DNA from 2 places in the Streptomyces sp. NPDC014995 genome. Region 1 is predicted to be linked to the other one. Evidence: predicted binding sites of a transcription regulator. Region 1 holds the regulator's gene; the other holds the start of a gene.
What was found. The regulator HspR, encoded in region 1, represses chaperone genes until heat shock. The targets are predictions, from matches to a motif close to TTGAGNNNNNNNNNCTCAA.

Region 1 (6,379 bases):
ACCGCCTCCACGCAGGACGGCATCCGGGTCTACGTCGACGGCGTCCGCAGGATCGACCTGTGGCGAAACGTCTCCTCCACGGTCTCCAAGACGCTCAACCTCACCCTTCCCGCCGGCAGGCACACCCTGCGGATCGACTACGTGAACTGGACCGGCAGGGCGAACGTCAAGTTCGCCTACGCGCCCCGTACGTCGGCGACCGTCGACAAGGTCGGGCCGCTCGCCCCGGCCGAGGTGGGGGCCATCTACGAGCCCGCCACCAACCGGGCCCGGCTCGCGTGGGCGAAGAACAAGGAGATGGACCTGGCCGGGTACCGCGTCTACCGGCGCGTGGCCGGCTCCTCCACGTGGACGAAGCTCACCACCACGACGTCCACCACCCACACCGACGCCCCTCCGACGGACGGCCGGACCTACTTCTACGAGATCCGCGCCTACGACAAGGCGGGCAACGTCTCGCCCGGCTCGGCCGACCGGGGCATCACCAGCGACGACCGCGTCGCCCCCGCCGCCCCCACCGGCATCACCGCCGCCTCCACCAGCACGGCCAACACCCTGTTCTGGTCGGCCGTGCCGACCGCGACCCGGTACGAGGTGGCCCGCGCCGACACCGTGGACGGCCTCTACACGCGCATCGCCCAGGTCGCCCACGCCACGTCGTACGCCGACGCGACCGCCCCGGCCGACGTGCCCGTCTTCTACAAGGTGCGGGCGCTGGACGCGTCGGGCAACCCGTCGCCGTACTCGAAGGCCGTCGTCGCCACGCGCGACACCGTGGCGCCCGGCGCCGTGCGGGACCTGAAGACCGTCGTCCAGGACGAGGGCGGGGTGACGCTGACCTGGCTGAGCGGCGGCTCGGACGCGGCCGGTTACGTGGTCCACCGCTCGGCCACCAACACCGGCGGCCGGACCAGGATCGGTACGACCGCCACGCTCACCTACCGGGACACCACGGGTGAACCGGGCCGCCCGTACAAGTACTTCGTGACCGCCGTGGACTCCGCCGGCAACGAGTCGGCGGCGCAGGAGACGACCGCCACCCGCACGGTCGACCAGAACAGCGCCCCCGCCACCCCCACCTGGAGTTCCGCCAAGATCGTCGGTGACCAGCTCATCCTCGACTGGGCCCAGGACGGCTACGTCCGGGTCGGCGGTTACCTCGTCTACCGTTCCCGCTCGGCCACCGTGGACACGTCCGAGGCGGCGATGCCGTACGCCTCCATCGACGGCGCCCTGTCCCAGTACCAGGCCACGGTCTCCGACACCGAACGCGACTACTACTACGCCGTCGTCGCCACCTCGGCCGGCTACGGCGTCCGCTCGGCCGCCTCGAGCGCGGTCCTGCCGTCGGTGAGCGCGACGCCGCCGCCCCAGCCCACACAGGTGGACGAGGTCACGGCCGGCGACGGACAGGTGCGGCTGACCTGGGGGACCGCGCCGGACCTCCCGGGCGAGTCCCGCATCACCGGTTACCGCGTCTACCGCTCGACCACCGCGGGCGTCACCAAGGAGAACGCCGAGGCGGTCTTCTCCACCACGGCGTCCGACCACACCGACACCGGTCTGGCCAACGGCACGACGTACTACTACGCCGTCACCACGGTCAACGCGGCCGGCCTGGAGTCGGAACTGTCCCCGGAGGTCTCGGCGACCCCGGGGACGTGACGGCCGGCCCCGCGAAGAGGGCCGGGCGCCCGCCGCCGTCGCGCGCCTGATGGCCCGTCACCGCCCTTCTGGGCCCGGGGGATTCGTCCTCCGGGCCCTTTCCCGTGCGTCGGTAGGGTCGAGCCGATCACTTCCCTGCGGAGAACGGACAGCATGCGCATCAAGCGAGCACTCACGGTCGGCGTCACCCTGGTCGCGTTGACAGCGGTGGTGGGGTGCGAGGACGACGGCGACGGGGCGGCCGGCACCGACAAGGCCGCCGCCACCCCGGACCGGGCCCGCACCACCGCCCCGGCCGACGGTGACACCGCGGGCGGAGACACGGCAGGCGGCGGCACCACCGAGCAGGGCTTCGGCGGCGCGCTCCCCGAGGCCTCGGACACCGCCACCCTCGCGCGGTACGTCGACCTCTACACCTCCTGCAAGGAGGTGCGGACGGGCGACGAGTACGACGCGAACCACGACGGCTCGGACACCGCCTGGGGCTCGGAGGAGGCGGCGGACCCCTCCTGGGGCGTCCAGGAACGCGCCGTCTGCAAGGACTTCACGTACCCCATAGCCCTGCTGACCGTGTCGGACATGACGAAGTTCCAGACCGCGGCCAAGGCGAGCGGCGACGAGTTCGCCATCGGGGAGAACATCGCGGTCGTCCCGGTCGGCGACGAACAGGTCGAGGCCCTGTCGAACTCCGAACTCGTCTTCCTCAGCTGCGACCCGGACTTCGCACCGCCGAGCGGCTACCGGACGGAGCCGGCCCTCGTCGACGGCTGCGTCCTGAGCGACTACTGGCCCAGCTGATCCGGACCCGGCGCCGCCCCCGTGGCGTACAACCCATGACCGTCCTGACCAGTCCTGTTCGGCGACGGCTGATCTTCGCCGTCGCCGGACACGGCCGAAGGACCGAATGAACCGAGCCAGACGCACGACCGCCACGGCAGCGACCGCGGTCGTGCTCGCCACCGCCGGCGGCCTGAGCGCCGTCACGGCCGCGCCGGCCTCCGCCGCCGGCTGTGTCTCGCCCGTCCACACGCGGCAGATCTTCGCGAACACCACGTTCTCCGGTACGCCGAAGCAGACCGGCTGCGACGCCGCGATCAGCGAGAACTGGGGCACCGGATCCCCGGCCTCCGGCGTGCCGTCGAACTACTTCGGTGTCCGCTGGACGGTGACCCGTGACTTCGGCTCCGGCGGCCCCTTCGCCCTCACCGCCCGGGCCCAGGACGGCATCCGCGTCCACCTCGACGGCACCTGCAGGATCGACCTCTGGAAGAACGTCTCCTCGACCGTCTCGCGGACCGTCAACCTCACCGTCCCCAAGGGCCGGCACACCCTCCGCGTGGACTACGTCAACCGGACCGGCGCCGCCAACGTCGCCTTCACCGAGCTGGACATCACCCCGGGCGAGCCCATCCGCCATCCCTGGCTCATCCGCCCGGACCTGCTCTGAGGCACCGGCGCCGACGCGCCGGCCCGGACAACGCGAAGAAGCCCGGAGGACTCGGCCTCCGGGCTCCTCGATCACCTTGCCGCGACGTCAGTCCGACGCCTGCTGGCGCTTGGGCCGCCACACCACCAGCGCGCTGGTCTGCTGCACCTCCTGGTACGGCACCAGGTCGCGCCGGTAGGAGGCGTGCACGGCGGCCTCGCGCTGCTGCATCGCCGCCGCCGCGCCGTCCAGGGCCGCCTCCAGTTCCACGACGCGGGACTGGAGCGCGGCGACCTGGTTCTCCAGTTCGATGATCCGCTTGATGCCGGCGAGGTTGATGCCCTCGTCCTGCGACAACTGCTGGACGGTGCGCAGCAGTTCGATGTCGCGGGCCGAGTAGCGCCGGCCCCGTCCCGCGGTGCGGTCCGGGGACACCAGGCCCAGGCGGTCGTACTGACGCAGCGTCTGCGGGTGCAGGCCTGAGAGCTGGGCCGCCACCGAGATGACGTAGACCGGGGTCTCCTCGGTCAGTTCATACGGGTTACGTCGACGGCCGTCCATCACCATCAAGCTCCCTTCGCGGCCTCGAACAGCTCCGCCCGCGGGTCCTCACCCGCGGTCGCCTCGCGATACGCCTCCAGCGCTTCACGAGCCTTCCCCGACAGGTCCTTCGGAACACTCACCTCGACGGTGACCAGCAGATCGCCGCGGGTGCCGTCCTTGCGGACCGCGCCCTTGCCCCGCGCGCGCATGGTGCGCCCGTTGGGGGTGCCGGGCGGCAGCTTCAGCGTCAGGGCCGGGCCGCCGAGGGTGGGGACGCGGACCTCGCCGCCGAGGGCCGCCTCCGCGAAGGTGACGGGCACGGTGACCGTGAGGTTGTCGTCCTTGCGGCCGAAGACCGGGTGCGCGCCGACGTGGACGACGACGTACAGGTCGCCGGCCGGGCCGCCGCGCTCGCCGGGGGCGCCCTTGCCGCGCAGCCGGATCCGCTGCCCGTCGGTGACACCCGCGGGGATGCGGACCTGCATGGTGCGGGAGGACTTGGCCCGGCCGCTGCCCTTGCACTCCAGGCAGGGGTGCTCGGCGATCAGACCGCGGCCCTTGCAGTCCGGGCAGGGGTCGGTGAGCGAGAAGCCCCCGCCGGAGCCCCGCGCCACCTGGCCGGTGCCGACGCAGGTGGGGCACACGCGCGGTGTGCCGTTCTTGTCGCCGGTGCCCGAGCAGGCCTTGCACGGGGACTGCGAGGACATGCGCAGCGGAACCGTCGCGCCCTCTATGGCCTCCGTGAAGCTCAGCGTGACCTCGGACTCGATGTCCTGGCCGCGCCGGGGCTGGGTGCGGGTGCCCGTGGTGCCGCCGCGGTTGAACAGGCCCCCGAAGACGTCACCGAGTCCGCCGCCGAAGCCGCCGGCTCCCCCGCCGCCCTGGGCGCCTCCGAAGAGGTCGCCCAGGTCGAAGTTGAAGGAGCCGCCGCCCGCGCCCGGCCCCGGGCGGAAGCCGCCGTTGCCGAAGAGGGCGCGTGCCTCGTCGTACTCCTTGCGCTTCTTGGGGTCGCCGAGCACGTCGTTCGCCTCGGAGATCTCCTTGAAGCGCTCCTCGGCCTTGGCGTTGCCCTTGTTGGCGTCCGGGTGGTACTCGCGGGCGAGCTTCCGGTACGCCTTCTTGATCTCGGCCTCGGTGGCGTCCTTCGGGACGCCGAGGACCTTGTAGTAGTCCTTCTCGATGAAGTCCTTGGTGCTCATCCTCGACGTCCCTCCTCTCTCATCGGTTCAAGCTCAGCCCTCGTCCGGGCCACCGCTCTCCTTGTCGTCGGCCGCCGCGTCGGTCTCCTCGGCCGTCTTGACCGTCTGGGCCCCCGGCTGCGGTTCGGCCACGGCCACCCGCGCGGGGCGGATGGTGCGCTCGCCGATCCGGTACCCGGGCTGCAGAATCGCCACGCACGTCGTCTCGGTGACGTCCGGCGCGTAGCTGTGCATCAGGGCCTCGTGGATCGTCGGGTCGAAGGGCTCGCCCTCCTTGCCGAACTGCTGCAGACCCATCTTCGCCGCGACGGTCTCCAGCGACTCGGCGACGGACTTGAATCCGCCGACGAGTTCGCCGTGCTCCCGCGCGCGGCCGATGTCGTCGAGCACGGGCAGGAGTTCGGTCAGGAGGTTCGCGATGGCGATCTCCTTGACCGCGATCCGGTCGCGCTCGACCCGGCGGCGGTAGTTCTGGTACTCGGCCTGCAGGCGCTGGAGATCCGCGGTGCGCTCGCCGAGCGCGGTGCGGGTCTGGTCCAGCTGTGCCGTCAGACCGGTGATCTGTGCGTTCACGTCCCCGGCCGGGGCCGCGCCCTCCTCCGGGGAGGGGGCGGCCTGCGGCTCGGCGTCGTCGGGGGTGGCGCCGGAGGGGACGTCGGGCTTCTCCTCGAAGCCCGGGGTCTCCTCCGTCACGCGGCACCGTCCTTCCGCTCGTCGTCCACGATCTCGGCGTCCACGACGTCGTCGTCGGCGGCCTTGGCGCCACCGGCGGCGGCACCCTCGGGACCGCCCGCGGCCTGCGCGCCCTGGGCGTCGGCGTACATGGCCTGGCCGAGCTTCTGGGAGACGGCCGCGACCTTCTCGGTGGCGGTGCGGATCTCGGCGGTGTCCTCGCCCTTGAGCTTCTCCTTCAGCTCGGCGACGGCGGCCTCGACCTCGGTCTTGATCTCGCCGGGGACCTTGTCCTCGTTGTCCTTGAGGAACTTCTCGGTCTGGTAGACGAGCTGCTCGCCCTGGTTGCGGGCCTCGGCGGCCTCGCGGCGGCGGTGGTCCTCCTCCGCGTACTGCTCGGCCTCCTGGCGCATGCGGTCGACCTCGTCCTTCGGCAGCGAGGAGCCGCCGGTGACGGTCATCTTCTGCTCCTTGCCCGTGCCCAGGTCCTTCGCGGTCACGTGCATGATGCCGTTGGCGTCGATGTCGAAGGAGACCTCGATCTGCGGGACCCCGCGCGGCGCCGGCGGCAGACCGGTCAGCTCGAACATCCCGAGCTTCTTGTTGTAGGCCGCGATCTCGCGCTCGCCCTGGTAGACCTGGATCTGCACGGACGGCTGGTTGTCCTCGGCCGTCGTGAAGATCTCGGAGCGCTTCGTCGGGATCGTCGTGTTGCGCTCGATCAGCTTGGTCATGATGCCGCCCTTGGTCTCGATACCGAGGGACAGCGGGGTGACGTCGAGCAGCAGGACGTCCTTGACCTCACCCTTGAGGACACCGGCCTGGAGCGAGGCACCGATGGCGACGACCTCGTCCGGGTTGACGCCCTTGTTGG
Region 2 (6,379 bases), on a different contig from region 1:
GGCGAGACGCCCGGCCGGCGCCCCTGGGAGAAGGCGCTGAGCTGGTTCATCTCCTCGTACCCGCTGCTGGGCGGCATCGCGGCAGGCATCAAGCTCGTCGCCGACGCCGAGATCGCCCGCGCGCACGCCATCCAGATCGCCGCCGTGAACCCGGAGGCGGGCGAGATCTACCTCAACCCGCTGCGCCAGCTGGACGACGAGGAATGGCGGTTCGTCCTCGCCCACGAGATGCTGCACGCCGCCCTGCGCCACGGCGACCGCTGCGGCACCCGCGACCCCTACCTCTTCAACGTCGCCTGCGACTACGTCATCAACGGCTGGCTGCGCGAGATGCAGGTCGGCACCATGCCCGAGGGCCTGCTGTACGACCGGGAGCTCGCGGGCCTGTCCGCCGAGGAGGTCTACGACCGCATCGCCGGCGACCTGCGCCGGATGCGCCGCCTGTCCACCCTGCGCGGCAAGGGCACCGGCGACGTCCTCGGCGCCCCGCTCGGCCCGCCCGGCGACCACGTCGACCTCGACGGCTTCTACCGGCGCGGCCTCGCCCAGGGCCTGGACCTGCACCAGCGGCAGGAACGCGGCTTCCTGCCCGGCGGCCTCGTCGAGGAGATCCGCGCCCTCGACCACCCGCCCCTGCCGTGGGACGCCCGACTGGCCCGCTGGTTCGACGAGTTCGTCCCCCGCCCCGAACCGCTGCGCTCCTACGCCCGCCCCTCCCGCCGCCAGGCGTCCACCCCCGACATCCCGCGCGCGGGCCGCGGCTTCCCGCCCGAGGAGATCGCCCGCTGCACCTTCGGCGTCGTCCTGGACACCTCCGGCTCCATGGACCGCACCCTCCTCGGCAAGGCGCTCGGCGCGATCGCCTCCTACGCCGAGGCCCGCGACGTACCGGCCGCCCGGGTCGTCTTCTGCGACGCGGCCCCGCACGACGCGGGCTACCTCCCTCCCACCGAGATCGCCGGCCGGGTCCGCGTCCACGGCCGCGGCGGCACGGTCCTGCAGCCCGGCATCGACCTCCTGCACCGCGCCGACGACTTCCCGCCCGGCGCGCCGGTCCTCGTCATCACCGACGGCTGGTGCGACACCCTGCGGATACGGCGGGAGCACGCGTACCTGGTCCCCCAGGGCCGTCAGCTGCCGTTCACGCCGCGGGGGCCGGTCTTCCGGGTGCGGTGAGAACGGCCGGGCGCAGCCAGGACGTCGCCGACGCGTTCCCCGTCGTTGCCCCGTCCGCTGGGTGCGGGGGGTCCAGGTGTGATCGGATGGGGAGCAGGCACCCGGCAACGGGACCGCCCCCCGCCGTATCAGTCAGTACTCGGAAAGGAATCGTCGTGGCCACCACGCGCTCCGCACACACCGTCTGGGAAGGCAGCCTGCTCGAGGGCAACGGCGTCGTCACCTTCGACACCTCCGGTGCCATCGACCAGCAGCCCGTGACGTGGGCCGCCCGCACCCAGGAGGCGAACGGCAGGACCAGCCCCGAGGAGCTGATCGCGGCCGCCCACTCCAGCTGCTTCTCGATGGCCTTCTCGCACGCCCTCGCCGGTGCCGGCACCCCGCCCACCAAGCTCGTCACCTCGGCCGACGTCACCTTCCAGCCGGGTGAGGGCATCACCGGCATCCACCTGACCGTGGAGGGCACCGTACCCGGCCTCGACCACGACGCGTTCGTCGCCGCCGCCGAGGAGGCCAAGGTCAACTGCCCCGTCAGCCAGGCCCTGAAGGCCGTACCGATCACGCTGTCGGCGAAGCTCGCCTGACCCGGCACGAGATCCGCCCGGAGGTGCGGGCCGTCCACCACGGACGGCCCGCACCTCCTTTTTCGGTGCGAGACGGCCGGGCCTGGTACGACGGGCCGCGGCCCACGCGACCGGACCGGCCCGGGACGACGGAGGGGCGACGGAGGGGCGACGGAGGGGCGACGGAGGACTGGGAGGGACTGGGAGGGACTGGGAGGGACTCGGAGGGATGACGGCGGTGTGCCGGGAGCAGCCGGACACGGAACGGGTTGGTGAGCCGACATCCCCGGGATGCCGACCGACCTGTCGCCGCTCCGGGATCGCGGCGGGCCGGCTGCGGAGGGCGCCCCGGCGCGGCCTCCGGCCGACCGGCGCGTGGACGTGGTGATCACCGACAGGCCCCCGCGGGCGGTGGAACCGCGCGGGGAACCGCATCGCAGGCTTTCGACGGGGCACCGGTCCTCCCGACCGGCGGAACCCGTGCGCCGGGCGCCCGGCGGGGCGCACCGCCGCCACGGAGGAGCGTGGCGCGCGACCCTGGAGTGAGTGGGGGCGCGTACGCCCTCGACCGAGTCGGGCGCACGGCTTTCGACCGAGTGGGGCGCACGCGCTTCGACCGAGTGGGGCCGCGGCCCCATTGACAGGAGCCCGCTCAAGTTTTGTGCTGGAAGTCCGGAAGCGCGGGGCTCCCTGGCGGAAGGGGACAGCGATGGGACGTTCGGTCGGCATCGATCTCGGCACCACGAACTCGGTGGTGGCCGTCCTGGAGGGCGGCGAACCCACGGTCATCGCCAACGCGGAGGGGGCGAGGACCACCCCCTCGGTCGTGGCCTTCGCCAAGAACGGCGAGGTGCTCGTCGGCGAGGTCGCCAAACGGCAGGCCGTGACCAACGTCGACCGCACCGCCCGCTCGGTCAAGCGCCACATGGGCGACGCGCAGTGGCGCTTCCCCGAGCAGGGCGACGTGGACGGCACCCGCTACCGCGCCCAGGAGCTGTCCGCCCGGGTACTGCAGAAGCTGAAGCGGGACGCCGAGTCCTACCTCGGCGAGGACGTCACTGACGCGGTGATCACCGTGCCCGCCTACTTCGACGACGCCCAGCGGCAGGCCACCAAGGAGGCCGGGGAGATCGCCGGCCTGAAGGTGCTGCGGATCATCAACGAGCCCACCGCCGCCGCCCTCGCCTACGGCCTCGACCGCGGCGAGGAGCAGACCGTCCTCGTCTTCGACCTCGGCGGCGGCACCTTCGACGTGTCGCTGCTGGAGATCGGCGACGGCGTCATCGAGGTCAAGGCCACCAACGGCGACACCCACCTCGGCGGCGACGACTGGGACCAGCGGATCGTCGAACACCTGGTGAAGACGTTCAAGGGCCAGTACGGCATCGACCTGAGCAACGACAGGATGGCGCTGCAACGGCTGCGCGAAGGCGCCGAGAGGGCGAAGATCGAACTGTCCAGCTCCTCCGAGACCACGATCAACCTCCCCTACATCACCGCCTCCGCCGAAGGCCCCCTGCACCTCGACGAGAAACTGACGCGCGCCCAGTTCCAGGAGCTGACCGCCGACCTGCTCGACCGCTGCCGGACGCCCTTCCACCAGGCCGTCAAGGACGCCAACATCAAACTCTCCGCGATCGACCACGTCATCCTCGTCGGCGGCTCGACCCGGATGCCCGCGGTGACGGACCTGGTACGGGAGCTGACCGGCAAGGACCCGCACAAGGGCGTCAACCCCGACGAGGTGGTGGCCGTCGGCGCCGTCCTGCAGGCGGGCGTCATCCGCGGCGACGTCAAGGACGTCCTGCTCCTCGACGTCACCCCGCTGTCCCTGGGCATCGAGACCAAGGGCGGCATCATGACGAAGCTCATCGAACGCAACACCACGATCCCCACCCGCCGTTCGGAGATCTTCACCACCGCCACCGACAACCAGCCGTCGGTCGGCATCCAGGTCTACCAGGGCGAACGCGAGATCGCTGCCTACAACAAGAAGCTCGGCGTCTTCGACCTCACGGGCCTTCCGCCGGCGCCGCGCGGGGTCCCGCAGATCGAGGTGGCCTTCGACATCGACGCCAACGGCATCATGCACGTCTCCGCCAAGGACCTGGCGACCGGCCGCGAACAGAAGATGACGGTGACCGGCGGCTCCGCCCTCCCCAAGGAGGACATCGACCGCATGATGCGGGAGGCCGAGCAGTACGCGGAGGAGGACCGCAAGCGCCGGGAGACCGCCGAGACCCGCAACCAGGCCGAACAGCTCGTCTACCAGACCGAGAAGTTCCTCCGCGACGAAGCGGGCGGGGACTCGCGCGTCCCGGCCGACACCAAGGCGGAGGTCGAGTCGGCGATCGCGGAACTGAAGACGCTCCTGGAGCAGAACGCCGACACCGGCGCCCTGCGGGCCGGCGTCGACCGACTCGCCACCGTCAGCCAGCGGATGGGCCAGGCGATGTACGCACAGGCCCAGCAGCAGACCCCGCCGACGGACGACACGGCGGGCGGCGACGCGGGTGGCGGCGGCGCGGGTGGCGGTTCGGCCCGGCAGCAGGACGACGACACGGTCGTCGACGCCGAGATCGTCGACGACGACCACGACCAGGCCAAGGGCGCCTAGCGGAAGCCCGCGGGAACGTCGTCGTGGGCACACGTCGTTGCATGCGGTCTGCGGTCTGCGGTCTGCGGTCTGCGGTCGCCGGTCGGCGGTAAGAGGTGTGGCGCATACCGTGTTCCGGGCGACGCATACGGTGTACCGCAGCCGGTGAGCCGTGCACGGGCGCGGGAACGCACCCGTGCACCGCGCCCGTACGGGTCACCCCGCACCGGCACCCGCACCGGGCGGGCGCCGCGTCAGGGTTTGCGCGCGACCCCCGCGTACACCGGCACGATGCCCTCCGCCTGGAGCGCCACGTCCTGCGGATCCGGTCGCCAGCCGGAGACCGGGATCACGCCCGGGCCCAGCAGCTCCAGCCCCGCGAAGAACCGGGCGAACTCGGCCAGCGTGCGCGGATGGAACGGGGTGCCGCTCCGCCGGAAGTGGTTCGCCGCCTGCTCGATGGCCTCGGGGTTCAGGTCGGGGGTGACCTGGGACAGGATCAGGTAGCTGCCCGGCGCGAGCGCGGACACGTACCGCCGCAGCAGCCCGTACACGTCGTCGCCGGCCGGGTTCTCGCCCAGGTAGTGGGTGAGCGCCACCAGCGACAGGGCGACCGGCCGGCCGAGGTCCAGGGAGCCGGCCGCCCGGCTCAGCAGGCCGTCGACGTCGCGGACGTCGGCGTGCACGTACTGCGTGGAGCCCTCGGGTGAGCCGTGCAGCAGGGCCTCCGCGTGCCGCAGCACGATCGGGTCGTTGTCCGCGTACACGACCCTCGACTCCGGGGCGACGGCCTGCGCGACCTGGTGCAGGTTGGGCTCGGTGGGGATACCGGTGCCGATGTCCAGGAACTGGCGTACCCCGGCCTCGGCGACGGTCCGCACGGCCCGCTGCATGAACCGGCGGTTGGCGCGCGCCCCGCGCAGCACCGTGCCGTCCACGGCGAGGATCCTGCGGGCCAGTTCCTCGTCCACGGGGTAGTTGTCCTTGCCGCCCAGCCACCAGTCGTACACGCGCGCCGGGTGCGGCCTGCTGGTGTCGATGCGGACGGGCGTTTCGGACTCGGATCCGGTCATGCGGGTCTTCTCCCGGGTTGGTGACGGACGGGGCTTGCGGTCACGTGGGCCCTGCGGTGACGGCCGGTGCGGTGCGGTGCGGTGCGGTCTGGTGTGGTCTGGTGCAGTGCTGCTGCGCGGAGCGTCGTGGCGGTGGAGCCGTGGGGGTGCCGGGTTCAGGTGACGGGCTGTGCTCAGAAGGCCGCGCGGATGTCCCGCAGGAGCTTCCTGGTGCGCTGCGCCGACGCGGCGTGCGTCGTCAGATGGTCGAGGACCTCCAGATGCGCGGAGACCTCCTTGCGCGAGTCGAGGTACAGGGCGCCGGACAGGTACTCGGTGACGACCATGTCGGGCAACTCGGGCTCGGCGAACCGGAACAGCGAGAACGGCGCGTACGTCCCCGGATGCGGACCGGACGCGAACTCGGCGACCTGCAAGGTGATCCGGTCCCGTTCGGCGAACTCCAGGAGCCTGTCGAGCTGGTCGTACATCACCGTGGCGTCGACGCTGACCGGGCGGCGCAGCACCGTCTCGTCCATCACCACCCACAGATGGGGCGGGTTCGGCCCGTCCAGCAGCCGCTGTCGGGCCATGCGCAGCGACACATGCCCCTCGATCGTCTCCGGGCTCGACTGCCCGACCGTCCCGGCCTCCAGTACGGCCCGCGCGTACGCCTCGGTCTGCAACAGCCCCGGCACGAAGTGCGGTTCGTAGGAGCGGATCATCCGCGCCGCGCCCTCCAGGCTCACGTACAGGCTGAACCACTCCGGCAGCACGTCGTGGAACCGCTGCCACCAGCCCGGCCGGTTCGCGTCCTCGGCGAGCGTGACGAACGCCGAGGTCTCCTCCTCGGACACCCCGTACGTCTCCAACAGCACCTGTACGTAGGGAATCTTCAGCGCGACCTCGGCCGTCTCCATGCGCCGTACGGTCGCCGGGGCCACGCGCAGCGCGCGGGCCGCCTCCTCGCGGCCGAGGCCGGCCGCCTCGCG

Region 2: dnaK (molecular chaperone DnaK) is a predicted target of HspR. The motif match lies at 2,377-2,395, and genes of this name have one in related genera.

Annotation. Positions count from the first base shown of each region.
Region 1 is NZ_JBIBVX010000002.1:549,496-555,874, reverse strand. Features, by position in the region: gene ACF1A1_RS06970 (fibronectin type III domain-containing protein) at 1-1,665, shown strand, start outside; gene ACF1A1_RS06965 (hypothetical protein) at 1,819-2,463, shown strand; partial or broken gene ACF1A1_RS06960 (PA14 domain-containing protein) at 2,570-3,046, shown strand; gene ACF1A1_RS06955 (heat shock protein transcriptional repressor HspR) at 3,200-3,652, opposite strand; gene dnaJ (molecular chaperone DnaJ) at 3,658-4,833, opposite strand; gene grpE (nucleotide exchange factor GrpE) at 4,867-5,526, opposite strand; gene dnaK (molecular chaperone DnaK) at 5,523-6,379, opposite strand, start outside.
Region 2 is NZ_JBIBVX010000008.1:35,668-42,046, reverse strand. Features, by position in the region: gene ACF1A1_RS17645 (hypothetical protein) at 1-1,176, shown strand, start outside; gene ACF1A1_RS17640 (OsmC family protein) at 1,332-1,760, shown strand; gene dnaK (molecular chaperone DnaK) at 2,449-4,356, shown strand; gene ACF1A1_RS17630 (SAM-dependent methyltransferase) at 4,590-5,408, opposite strand; gene ACF1A1_RS17625 (helix-turn-helix domain-containing protein) at 5,582-6,379, opposite strand, start outside.